DNA from 2 places in the Cryobacterium sp. AP27 genome. Region 2 is predicted to be linked to the other one. Evidence: predicted binding sites of a transcription regulator. Region 2 holds the regulator's gene; the other holds the start of a gene.
The links. Region 2 encodes LexA, which represses DNA repair genes until DNA is damaged. Its sites were predicted from a motif close to TCGAACANNTGTTCGA; they were not measured.
Positions count from the first base shown of each region.

Region 1: a site for LexA is predicted at 3,795-3,810, ahead of AC1MB9_RS08800 (HNH endonuclease signature motif containing protein). Genes of this name have one in related genera too.

Region 1 is NZ_CM155285.1:1,840,766-1,845,883, forward strand. It holds gene AC1MB9_RS08790 (dihydrolipoamide acetyltransferase family protein) at 1-1,400, shown strand, start outside; gene AC1MB9_RS08795 (M50 family metallopeptidase) at 1,412-2,119, opposite strand; gene AC1MB9_RS08800 (HNH endonuclease signature motif containing protein) at 2,244-3,731, opposite strand; gene AC1MB9_RS08805 (GAF domain-containing sensor histidine kinase) at 4,066-5,118, opposite strand, start outside.
Region 2 is NZ_CM155285.1:909,556-914,673, reverse strand. It holds gene hisB (imidazoleglycerol-phosphate dehydratase HisB) at 1-224, opposite strand, end outside; gene AC1MB9_RS04220 (histidinol-phosphate transaminase) at 234-1,331, opposite strand; gene AC1MB9_RS04215 (LysM peptidoglycan-binding domain-containing protein) at 1,404-1,850, opposite strand; gene lexA (transcriptional repressor LexA) at 2,106-2,840, shown strand; gene metE (5-methyltetrahydropteroyltriglutamate--homocysteine S-methyltransferase) at 2,913-5,118, opposite strand, start outside.

The sequences.
Region 1 (5,118 bases), 930 kb from region 2:
GGCTCGTGGCTCCCGGCGACACCATCGCCATCGACCAGCCCGTCGTCGAGGTGGAGTCCGCCAAGTCGATCGTGGAACTGCCGTCGCCGTTCGGCGGCGTCGTCGAGAAGGTCTTCGGCGAACCGGGCCAGACGATTCACGCCGGCCAGGTTCTCCTCACCGTCGCCGACGCCGCGACGGATGCCGCGGGCACCGAGTCCGCTCCGACTCCGGCGGCAAACGCCCCGGCAGCGACGGCAGCTCCGGCTGAGGCAGCGCCGGCGGAGCCGCCGGCCGCCGACGTCTCCGGCGCCGTTCTGATCGGCTACGGAACTACCGTGAGCACACGGCCGGCTCGCCGTCCCGCGCAGGGTCGATTCGGACAGGCGTCGCCGGCACGAGCCGCACAAGCATCCGTATCCGCACCCACAGCAGCGCCCACACCTGCACCCGAACCCGTACCTGCACCGGCCGCCTCGGCGCCCGCCGTACAGGCACTCGACGCGGATCGTCGCTCCCCCGTGGTGTCGCCGCTCGTGCGTCGTATGGCCCGTGAGAACGGGTTCGAGGCCAGCCAGCTGCTCGGCACCGGGAAGGACGGGCTCGTGGTGCGCTCCGACGTGGAGTCGTTCCTGAGCGACGCGCGCCGGTCCGAGACCTCGCTGCCGATGGTCGAGGCCGAAACGGAGCCCCGGCCCGTCGCATCCGCACCGGCTCCGGCGACGACCGCCGAAAGTGTGCGCATTCCCATCGTGGGTCTGCGCAAGGTTGTTGCGCAGCGACTGGCCACGTCCCGCCGGGAGATCCCCGAGGCCACGATCTGGCTGGATGTCGATGCCACCGAGCTCTTCGTGGCTCGCGATCGCCTGCTCGCCGCCACCGGGGAACGGTTCAGCGTCACCGCGCTGATCGCCCGGTTCGTCGTCGCCGGTCTGCGCCAGTTCCCCGAGCTGAATTCGTCGGTTGACACGGCGAGCCAGGAGATCCTGCAGCACGGTGCCATCAACCTCGGAATCGCCGCGCAGACGTCGCGTGGACTCATGGTCCCCGTGATTCACGGCGCGCACGCGATGACCACCCGTCAGTTGCGTGATTCCATCGCCGGCCTCGTGGAGCATGCCGCCGACGGCACATTCGCACCAACGGCACTTCGCGACGGAACGTTCACGCTCAACAATTTCGGTTCACTCGGTGTTGACGGCTCCGCCGCCATCATCAATCACCCGGAAGCGGCGATCCTCGGCATCGGCCGCATGATCGAGCGCCCGTGGGTCGTCAATCACGAGCTGGCGGTGCGCACCGTGGTGGAGCTCTCGATGGTCTTCGACCATCGGGTGTGCGACGGCGGCACCGCTGCCGGTTTCCTCACCTTCGTGGCTCGGTGCATCGAAAATCCGGTGTCGCTGCTCGCGGAACTGTAGGTTCCTCGGCCTCAGAGCAGGCCGAGGAAGCGCCCGGCGACGGCGAAACACGTGAGGTCGACGGCGAGGAAGACACCCACCCAGAAGATGCCGGGCACGTGTGTGAGCCGAGCGAGCTGATCGGCGTCCGAGGAGCCGGCCGAGCCGCGCGAGCGGGACTGCTGCAGCTCCAGCACGGTGCGCAGCGCGCCCAGGAGCAGGAACGCCGTGAGGGCGAGGGCGAAGACGCTTTGCACGAGTGGTGAGCCGAACCAGGACACGGCGAAGATGGCGGTGCCCGCGACGAGCACCGACCACAGTCCGAACCAGTTGCGAATCTGTACCAGCAGCAGCACGAGCGCCACGAGCAGCAGCCACAGCAGCCCCACGTCGTACCCGAGGCCGAGAAGCCACGCGGCTCCCAGCCCGAGCACCGCGGGCGCGGTGTAGCCGGCGACGAGCGTGAACACCATGCCCGGGCCGCGGGGACGCCCGCGACTCACGGTGAGTCCCGAGGTGTCGCTGTGCAGGCGGATGCCGCTCAGCCGCCGCCCGCTCAGCGTTGCCGCCACTCCGTGCCCGCCCTCGTGCACGATGGTGATGCCGTGCCGGGTGACGCGCCAGACCATCGGGACCAGCACGAGAAGCAGCGCAGCCACAATGGTCAGCCACGCCGCCTGGACCGGAAGGGGGGCATGCGGTTGGATCATGTTTTCCCAGATTCCGCGCAGTACGTCCATGCTTCCCAGACTAGGTGAGCGGCCTCGCGGCCGATTCCAGGTGCATCGAGTCCTCACACCGGTGACGCGTTCGACGCGTGTGCCGCAGTCGACCACCTCGACGCTCTGCATCCCGGTCGGGACGCTATTGCCTGGATCTGCTCCAGGGTGGGTCGGTGCTGGGCGTGTTGGCGCGGTGGGCGGCCGCGGGCCGCCAGGTTCTTGTGGGGTCGAAGAGTACGGGTCCGCGCAGGTGCGGGCGCCCGTTGACCATGCGGATGTTCCACCCGTTGGTGTCGATGCTGTGGTGATGAAACCAGCACAGCAGCACCCCGTTCTCCACGTCGGTCGCGCCGTGGGATTGCCACGGGATCACGTGGTGAACTTCGCACCAGGCGGCGGGGACGGTGCAGCCGGGGATGACGCAGCCGCCGTCGCGGGCGGCGATCGCCCGGCGCTGCGCCGGGCTGAAGAACCGTTCTTTGCTGCCGAGGTGCAGCACCTGTCCGTCGTCGCCGATGACCACCTGCTGATATCCGCCGTTGCAGAGGCGTTGGTGCACGGTGCGGAGGCTGATCGGGGCGTCGACGCCGTCGATCCAGCCGACGCCGCGGCCGGTCTTCAGGTCGCGGGCGTTCACATGCACCATCACCACGGGAGCGGCACCACCCATAGTGGGCGTTTTCGGGTCCCGCGCTGTCGTCTCGAACACGGCTCGGAGGATGTCGGCGCGTTTCTCCCCTCCCGTGCGGTCATCCACGGCCACCGCCTCGGCCCCCGGTATGACTTCGCCGGCCTCCATAAGCGCCTGCTCCTCCGCCGACGGGAACGCCGGGGCCGCGTGGGCGGAGAGGAACGTGGCGAAGACACCGTTCATCACCCCGAGAAGGTCCGGCGTCACCGCGCCGTGCAGCGGGTAGAGGCCGTTACGCAGCACCCCGAACCCCACCGTGCTTGTCGCCGCGTGCTCGTCATCACTCGGGGCGGCGCCGTCCGGGTCAAGGACCGCCTCCCACTGGTGCGCTTGGGCGCGGATCAGGTCGGCGCCGAACGCGATCCCCGCCCCGGGAAGCCCCGCGGTCTCCGCGGTGATCGCCCCGGTCGCCGAGGCGACGAGGGCTCGTTCGGCCCGGTCCAGGTCGTCCACCGCCACGCGGGAGCCGATCTGCTCCAGCACCGTCACGATGGCTTCCGCCGCATCCACCCCGAGCTGGCCGGAGGCGAGACCGTCGGCGACGGCGGGGTGCCGCACCGGAACGCTCTGCCCCAGCAACCCACTCGACGCGCTCGCGGTACCGGCGATCAAACCGCCGAGCCGCATCCGCCGCTTCGCCTCGCTGCTGGAAATACGCGTCACGCCGGTGATCAGTTCGAACTTTCCCCGGCACCCGTTCTTCCACGCCAACGACTCATGCCCCAAGCCCGCATCCGCGCGGCACGCAACATTCGCCGCGGACCCGATCCGGCCACCGTCCACCCGACGCCCCACCGCCTCCAACGCCCCCAACACGGCCAGCGCCGCCTCGTCGTCGAGGAGCGCGAACTGCACCCCGGCCAGAGCATTCGTGACGAGTTCGTCGGCCTGCGCCAGCAGGGCGACCATCTCAGCTCCGGACTTCACCGTCGTGAACATACCCCCATTTTACCCCGATTCGAACGTTTAGGCGAGATTTACTCACAGTATTCTTTTGAAGTCTCGAATCTGTTTTCAGTTGTCCCGGCGCCTGTTTTCACCCGTCAGCCGCCGGCCGATCCCGGGACGCGAGGTTCTGATTCGAGGGCGGGCCTCCGGGTCCACTCGTGTGGGGGCGTGACGAGATCGGAACGCGGGGTCTCGACAAGCTCGACCAGCGCGGGGCGACGGCTCGACCGACGTGTGGGCGCCCCTGGGAAATCATTGCGAGCCCGACCGGAGCGGAAGGGCCCCGCGTCGCTGGTCGCGGCACCGACGCTATGGGCCGGTACGCCTACGTTGCGGCTTCGGTTCCGAACCCGCGCTGCAGCCCGCGCGGCGACGGCCCGGGTCGTGACGGGTTGGTCACGATCGGCACCGGCGCGGACCACGACAGTTGGGTGCCCGCCCCGGGCTCACTGGTCACCTCGAAGCGTCCACCGCACAGGCGCGCCCGCTGCCGCAGGTTTTCGAGACCGCTCGAGCGCCTGTTCTCGGTGAAGCCCTGCCCGTTGTCGACGATGAGCAGGCGGATGCGTCCGTGCTCGGCGTTGACGGTGATTTTGATGGACGTTGCCGCCGCATGCCGGGTGACGTTGCTGAGCGCCTCCGTGATGACCGCCAACAGGTTCTCGGTGAGGGACTCCCCCAGGTCAGCGTCGATGGGTCCGGACAATTCGATGTTGGGCGCGAACGCCAGGGACTGGGTACCGTCCGAAATCACGGCAAGAATCTTGCTGCTCATGGTGGCCGAGTCCTTCGACACCCCCCGCAGCGAGTAGATGGTGTCCCGAAGCTCGTGGATGGTGCTGTCCAGTTCCACGGTGACGGCGGCGATGCGTTCGAGCGCCACCGGGTCGTCCGTGAAGCGCCGAAGGCTCTGCATGCTGAGGCCGGCGGCGAAGAGCCGCTGGATGACGAGGTCGTGCAGGTCACGGGCGATGCGGTCCCGGTCTCCGAAGACGGCCTGCTGTTCGCGCATCCGGTGCACGTTGGCCAGCTCGAGGCCGAGCGCCACGTAGGAGCCGAAGACGGCGCTCATCTCCACGTCGGTGGCACTGAACGGGGCGGCGCCGGCTGGGCGGGCCAGCAGGAGCACCCCCTGCCCCACACCGGGCGGGCCCAGGGCAACGAGCAGGGTGTGGCCGAGTTCCGGACAGGCGTCCGTCTCGGCCGCGATCACCGGGTCGATCACCTGGGACAGCTCGGGAAGCACCATCGACTGCCCGGTGCGGCGAACCCGGTCAAGCGCAGGCACGGACATGAGAACGCTGCGACCGACGAGCGCCGGCGCTCCCGCACCGGCCCCGGCCGCACAGAACACCGTGTCGGTTTCATCGGTGGGCAG
Region 2 (5,118 bases):
GTGTGGTGCACGTCGATGTCGGTATCGCCGTGCGCGCGTACGGTGAGGTCGGTGAGGGAGTGCTTCGCGAATGCCGTGAGCAGGTGGTTGTAAAACGGCACGGTCGTCTGAATGTCGCTCACCCCGGTTCCGTCCAGGTTGATCGACAGCTCGATGCTCGATTCGCTGGTCTCGCGCTGCAGGTGGGCGACGCGCGGTGCAACCGGCGTTGAAGGTGAGCTCATGAACCCAGCTTATTCGCCCGCGGCCGACGTCGGTCGACCGAGGCGCTCCAACGCCTCGAGGAACGCCGTCGTCTCGGTGCGCGTACCGGCCGTCACGCGCAGGTGCCCGGCGATCCCGACGTCGCGGATCAGGATGCCTTCGGCCAGAAGCGCCTCGAAGGTGGCGCGGGGATCCGCTACGCCGCCGAAGAGCACGAAGTTGCTGCCGCTCTCGTACGGGGAGTAGCCCAGGCGGGCGAGTTCGACGACCAGTCGGTCGCGCTGACCGCGGATGTCGTCGACCATGGCCAGCATGTCGTCCGTGTGGGCCAGGGCCGCGTTGGCCGCCGCCTGCGTGAAGGCCGACAGGTGGTACGGCAAGCGAACGAGGCGCAGGGCGTCGGTCACGGCCGGGTCGGCGGCCAGGTACCCCACCCGTGCGCCGGCGAACGCGAAGGCCTTGCTCATCGTGCGTGAGACCAGCAATCGTTCGCGTCCCGGAAGCAGGCTGAGGGCGCTCGGCGTGCCGTCGGGTTCGAATTCGGCGTACGCCTCGTCGACGACGACGATTCCGCGGCTGGCGTCATAGACGGCGCTGATCGTGTCCAGGGACAGGGTCGTGCCGGTCGGGTTGTTGGGGGAACACAGAAAGACGAGGTCGGGGTTCGTGCGCGTCACCCAGTCCGCTGCGGTCTCCGGCGACAGGGTGAAATCGACATCGCGCCCGCCCGCGATCCACTCGGTACCGGTGCCCGAGGCGAGTATGGAGTACATCGAGTAGGTGGGGGCGAAGCCGAGCACGGACCGGCCGGGACCGCCGAAGGCCTGCAACACCTGCTGCAACACCTCATTGGAGCCGTTGGCGGCCCAGATATTCTCCGGGGTCAGTCCGTGGCCGAGGTACCCGGCGAGTCGTTCCCTCAACTCGGTGAACTCCCGGTCGGGGTAGCGGTTCACGGTGAGAACCGCCTGCGCCAGGGCCCGCACGATGTCCAGAGCCACCGGCTCCGGTATCGGATGCGTGTTCTCGTTCACGTTGAGGGCTACCGGAACATGCAGTTGCGGAGCTCCATAGGGGATTTGACCGCGGAGGTCGGCGCGCAGGGGAAGGTCATTGAGACTGGTCACCCGCCAATGCTACGGCGACGAGGGCCCTCTGCCCCAACCGGCGGCGCCCGTCCGCTGCGGGAGGGGAAAGGATCAGTACCCGGCGGGCAGGGCCAGACGTTGACCGGGCTGCAGGATTTTGCCCTGCAGGTGGTTCAGATCGACGATGTCGACGATGACGTCTCGCGGGTCCGCGGTGGGCGCAATCTGCTGGGCGAGGTTCCACAAGGTCTGGCCGGGCGCCACCGTGACGTAGCGGAACGACACGAGTTCCGTCTGCAGAACGGAGCCGGACGCGGCACCGGACGCGGTTGCCGCGTCGATTCCGCCGCCGAGGGCCAGCATGACCGCCGCGATGACCACCGGGGTGGCCACGACGGTGGTGAGCACGAGACGTCCCCGCCGGGTGAGTCGAAATCGCGTTGTGGCCGTCGGGGCCGCACGATCGGGTGCCGTGCTCGTGTGCGCGGCGGAGCTGATGTCTACGGTGCTCATGCCTGCTGTGCTCATATCGAGTGTGCTCATGCGTACTGTGCTCATGTCGAACCTCCGGGTGATCTCATTCGGCGAGTTGCGCATCCGACTCTCGGCCGGGAGAGCCGGATGCGAAACTATGTTCCGAATATAACTTCGAATATTCGAACAATCAACCCTTTCGCTCTCAATTTTCTCAAAGTGATCGCGACACCCTCGAATAGATGTTTGTCTTACCGGCGGAAACTGGATAAAGTTTCGATAGGAAGTTGTTCAATCCGAACTCAACCAGATACCACCGACATTCCCGTCGCAGGGCTTATGTCCACCGGCGGGACCGACTCGAGGAGCGAAAGCGTGACGAAAGACACCAGCGGTTCCCGCGACAAGGGCGGCACCCGACGCCGCAAGAGCCTGAGTGAACGCCAGCTCGCCATCCTTGACGTGATCCAGCGCTCGGTCAGCCAGCGCGGGTATCCGCCGAGCATGCGGGAGATCGGCGACGCGGTGGGCCTGGCATCCCTCTCCAGCGTCACTCATCAGCTCAACCAGCTGGAGCTGAGCGGCTACCTGCGCCGTGACCCCAACCGCCCCCGAGCGCTTGAGGTACTGATCGAGGTTCCCCGGTCACCGGAAGACCCGATCGTGCGGGAGAGCGCTGCACTCCCTGCACAGATCGGCGACGCGGCCATGGTTCCGCTCGTCGGGCGCATCGCCGCCGGCGTTCCCATCATGGCCGAGCAGCAGATCGACGAGATTTTCCCGCTTCCCCGGCAGCTCGTAGGCAAGGGCGAGCTGTTCATGCTCAAGGTCATCGGTGAATCGATGATCGACGCGGCCATCTGCGACGGGGACTGGGTCGTCATCCGGCAGCAGAAGACGGCCGAGAACGGCGAGATCGTCGCCGCCATGCTCGACAATGAGGCCACCGTGAAGGTCTTCCGGCAGCGGGACGGCCATACCTGGCTCCTCCCCCGCAACTCCAACTTCGAGCCCATCGTGGGCGACTTCGCCGAAATCCTCGGCAAGGTCGTCGCCGTTCTGCGCTCCGTCTAGTCACGACAAGAACGGCGCCGCGCCGGGACGTGCACCGTATGTGCACTTCCCGGCGCGACGCCGTGTTGTGGGTTAAGCCGGTACGGCCGCGCCGATTCTCGCGCGCACGATCCGGGTCGCTTCGAGCATATTGTTCAGCGACTCGACCGTTTCGGCGTAGCCGCGGGTCTTGAGACCGCAGTCGGGGTTCACCCAGACCTGGCGAACGGGGATGGATCCGACCGCCGTTTCGAGCAGCTCCGTCAGTTCGGTGACGCTCGGAACCCGCGGGGAGTGGATGTCCCACACGCCCGGTCCGATGCCGTGGTCGAAGCCGCCGGCCTTGATGTCGTGAACCACCTCCATCCGGGACCGCGCCGCCTCGATGCTCGTCACGTCGGCGTCGAGGTTCGCAATCGCGTCGATGACGACGCCGAACTCCGAGTAGCAGAGGTGCGTGTGGATCTGCGTGGCGTCCGCGACACCGGCCGTGGCCAGGCGGAATGACCCGACCGACCAGTCGAGGTAGTCCGGCTGCTGCTCCGTCTTGAGCGGCAGGAGTTCGCGCAGCGCCGGCTCATCCACCTGCACGATACCGATTCCGGCGGCCTCCAGGTCCCCGATCTCATCGCGGAGCGCGAGCGCCACCTGGCGGGCGGTCTCGCCCAGGGGCTGGTCGTCGCGCACGAACGACCAGGCGAGGATCGTCACCGGGCCGGTGAGCATGCCCTTGACCGGCTTCGTCGTGAGGCTCTGCGTGTACAGGGACCAGTCCACGGTGATCGGCTTGGGCCGGGACACGTCGCCCCAGAGGATGGACGGGCGCGTGCAGCGGCTCCCATAGGACTGCACCCAACCGTTCTCGGTGACGGCGAAACCGTCAAGGTTCTCGGCGAAGTACTGCACCATGTCGTTGCGCTCGGGTTCGCCGTGCACGAGGACGTCGAGTCCGATCTCCTCCTGCAGTTGCACGACCCGGGCGATTTCGGCCTTCATGAGCGCGCGGTATTCGCTCTCGGCCAGCGTTCCCTTGAGCAGCTGGGCGCGCGCGCGGCGGATCTCGCCGGTCTGCGGGAAGGACCCGATCGTGGTTGTCGGCAGCAGGGGCAGCCCGAGGGCCTTCTCCTGGGCGGTGAGTCGGTCGGCGTACTCGCCACGGGAGAAGTCGGCGGCGCTGAGGGTAGCCGTGCGCGCGCGCACCGCGCCGTCACGCACTCCGGGGCTGGCCTGGCGGGATTCCAGTGCGGCGGCGGCCGCGGCCAGCTCCGGAGCGATCGCGGCGGACCCCTCGGCCAGCCCGCGAGCCAGTACGGCCACCTGGGCGACCTTCTGATCGGCGAAGGCCAACCAGCTGGTGAGGTCCGCACCGAGAGAGGACTCGTCCGTGACGTCATGCGGCACGTGCAGCAACGAGGTCGACGTCGAGATGCTCACCGACGGGGACAGCGTGCGCAGGGCCACGGCACGGTCCAGAGCATCCTGCAGGTCACCCCGCCAGATGTTGTGCCCGTCGACGACACCGGCCACGAGTGCCTTCGTGGCCAGTCCCGGTGTCGGTGCCGGAAGGGTCCCGCGCACCAGGTCGAGGCCGATGGCTTCCACCGGGGAGTCGGCGAGCACCGGGAGTGCGTCGTCGAGGCTGCCGTAGGGAGCGGCGACGAAGATGGCGGGACGACGGTCCAACTGTCCGAGAGTCGCGTAGGTCGCGGCCAGCGCGGCGAGGGTCTCCACTCGGGGCACGTCGATGCTTTCGCTCACGAGGCCGGGCTCGTCCAGCTGTACCCAGTCGGCTCCGGCCGCCGCGAGGCGGGCGAGCAGTTCGGCATAGACGGGAAGTAGGTCATCGAGGCGCGACAGCGGCTGGAATCCCGCCGGTGCTTCGTCGCTCGGCTTGCTCAGCAGCAGGAACGTGAGGGGGCCGACAATGACGGGCCGGGTCGTGAAGCCCGCCGCGCGGGCCTCCTCGAATTCGCGCACAATGCGGTCGCTCGCGAGCGAGAAGACCGTTTCCGGCCCGATCTCGGGCACGAGGTAGTGGTAATTGGAGTCAAACCATTTGGTCATCTCCAGGGGCAGCTTGTCTCCCTCGCCGCGAGCCAGGGTGAAGTAGCCGGCGAGGTTGATTCGGCCGTCCCCGCCCACGAGCGACGCGAAGCGTGCGGGCACGGCCCCCACGGTCACGGCGGCATCCAGCACCTGGTCGTAGAACGAGAAGGACTCGGGGATCGAGGAGTCCGTGCGGCCCAGGCCGAGAGCGGCCAGACGTTCGCGGGTGCCCTGGCGCAGGGCACCCGCCGTG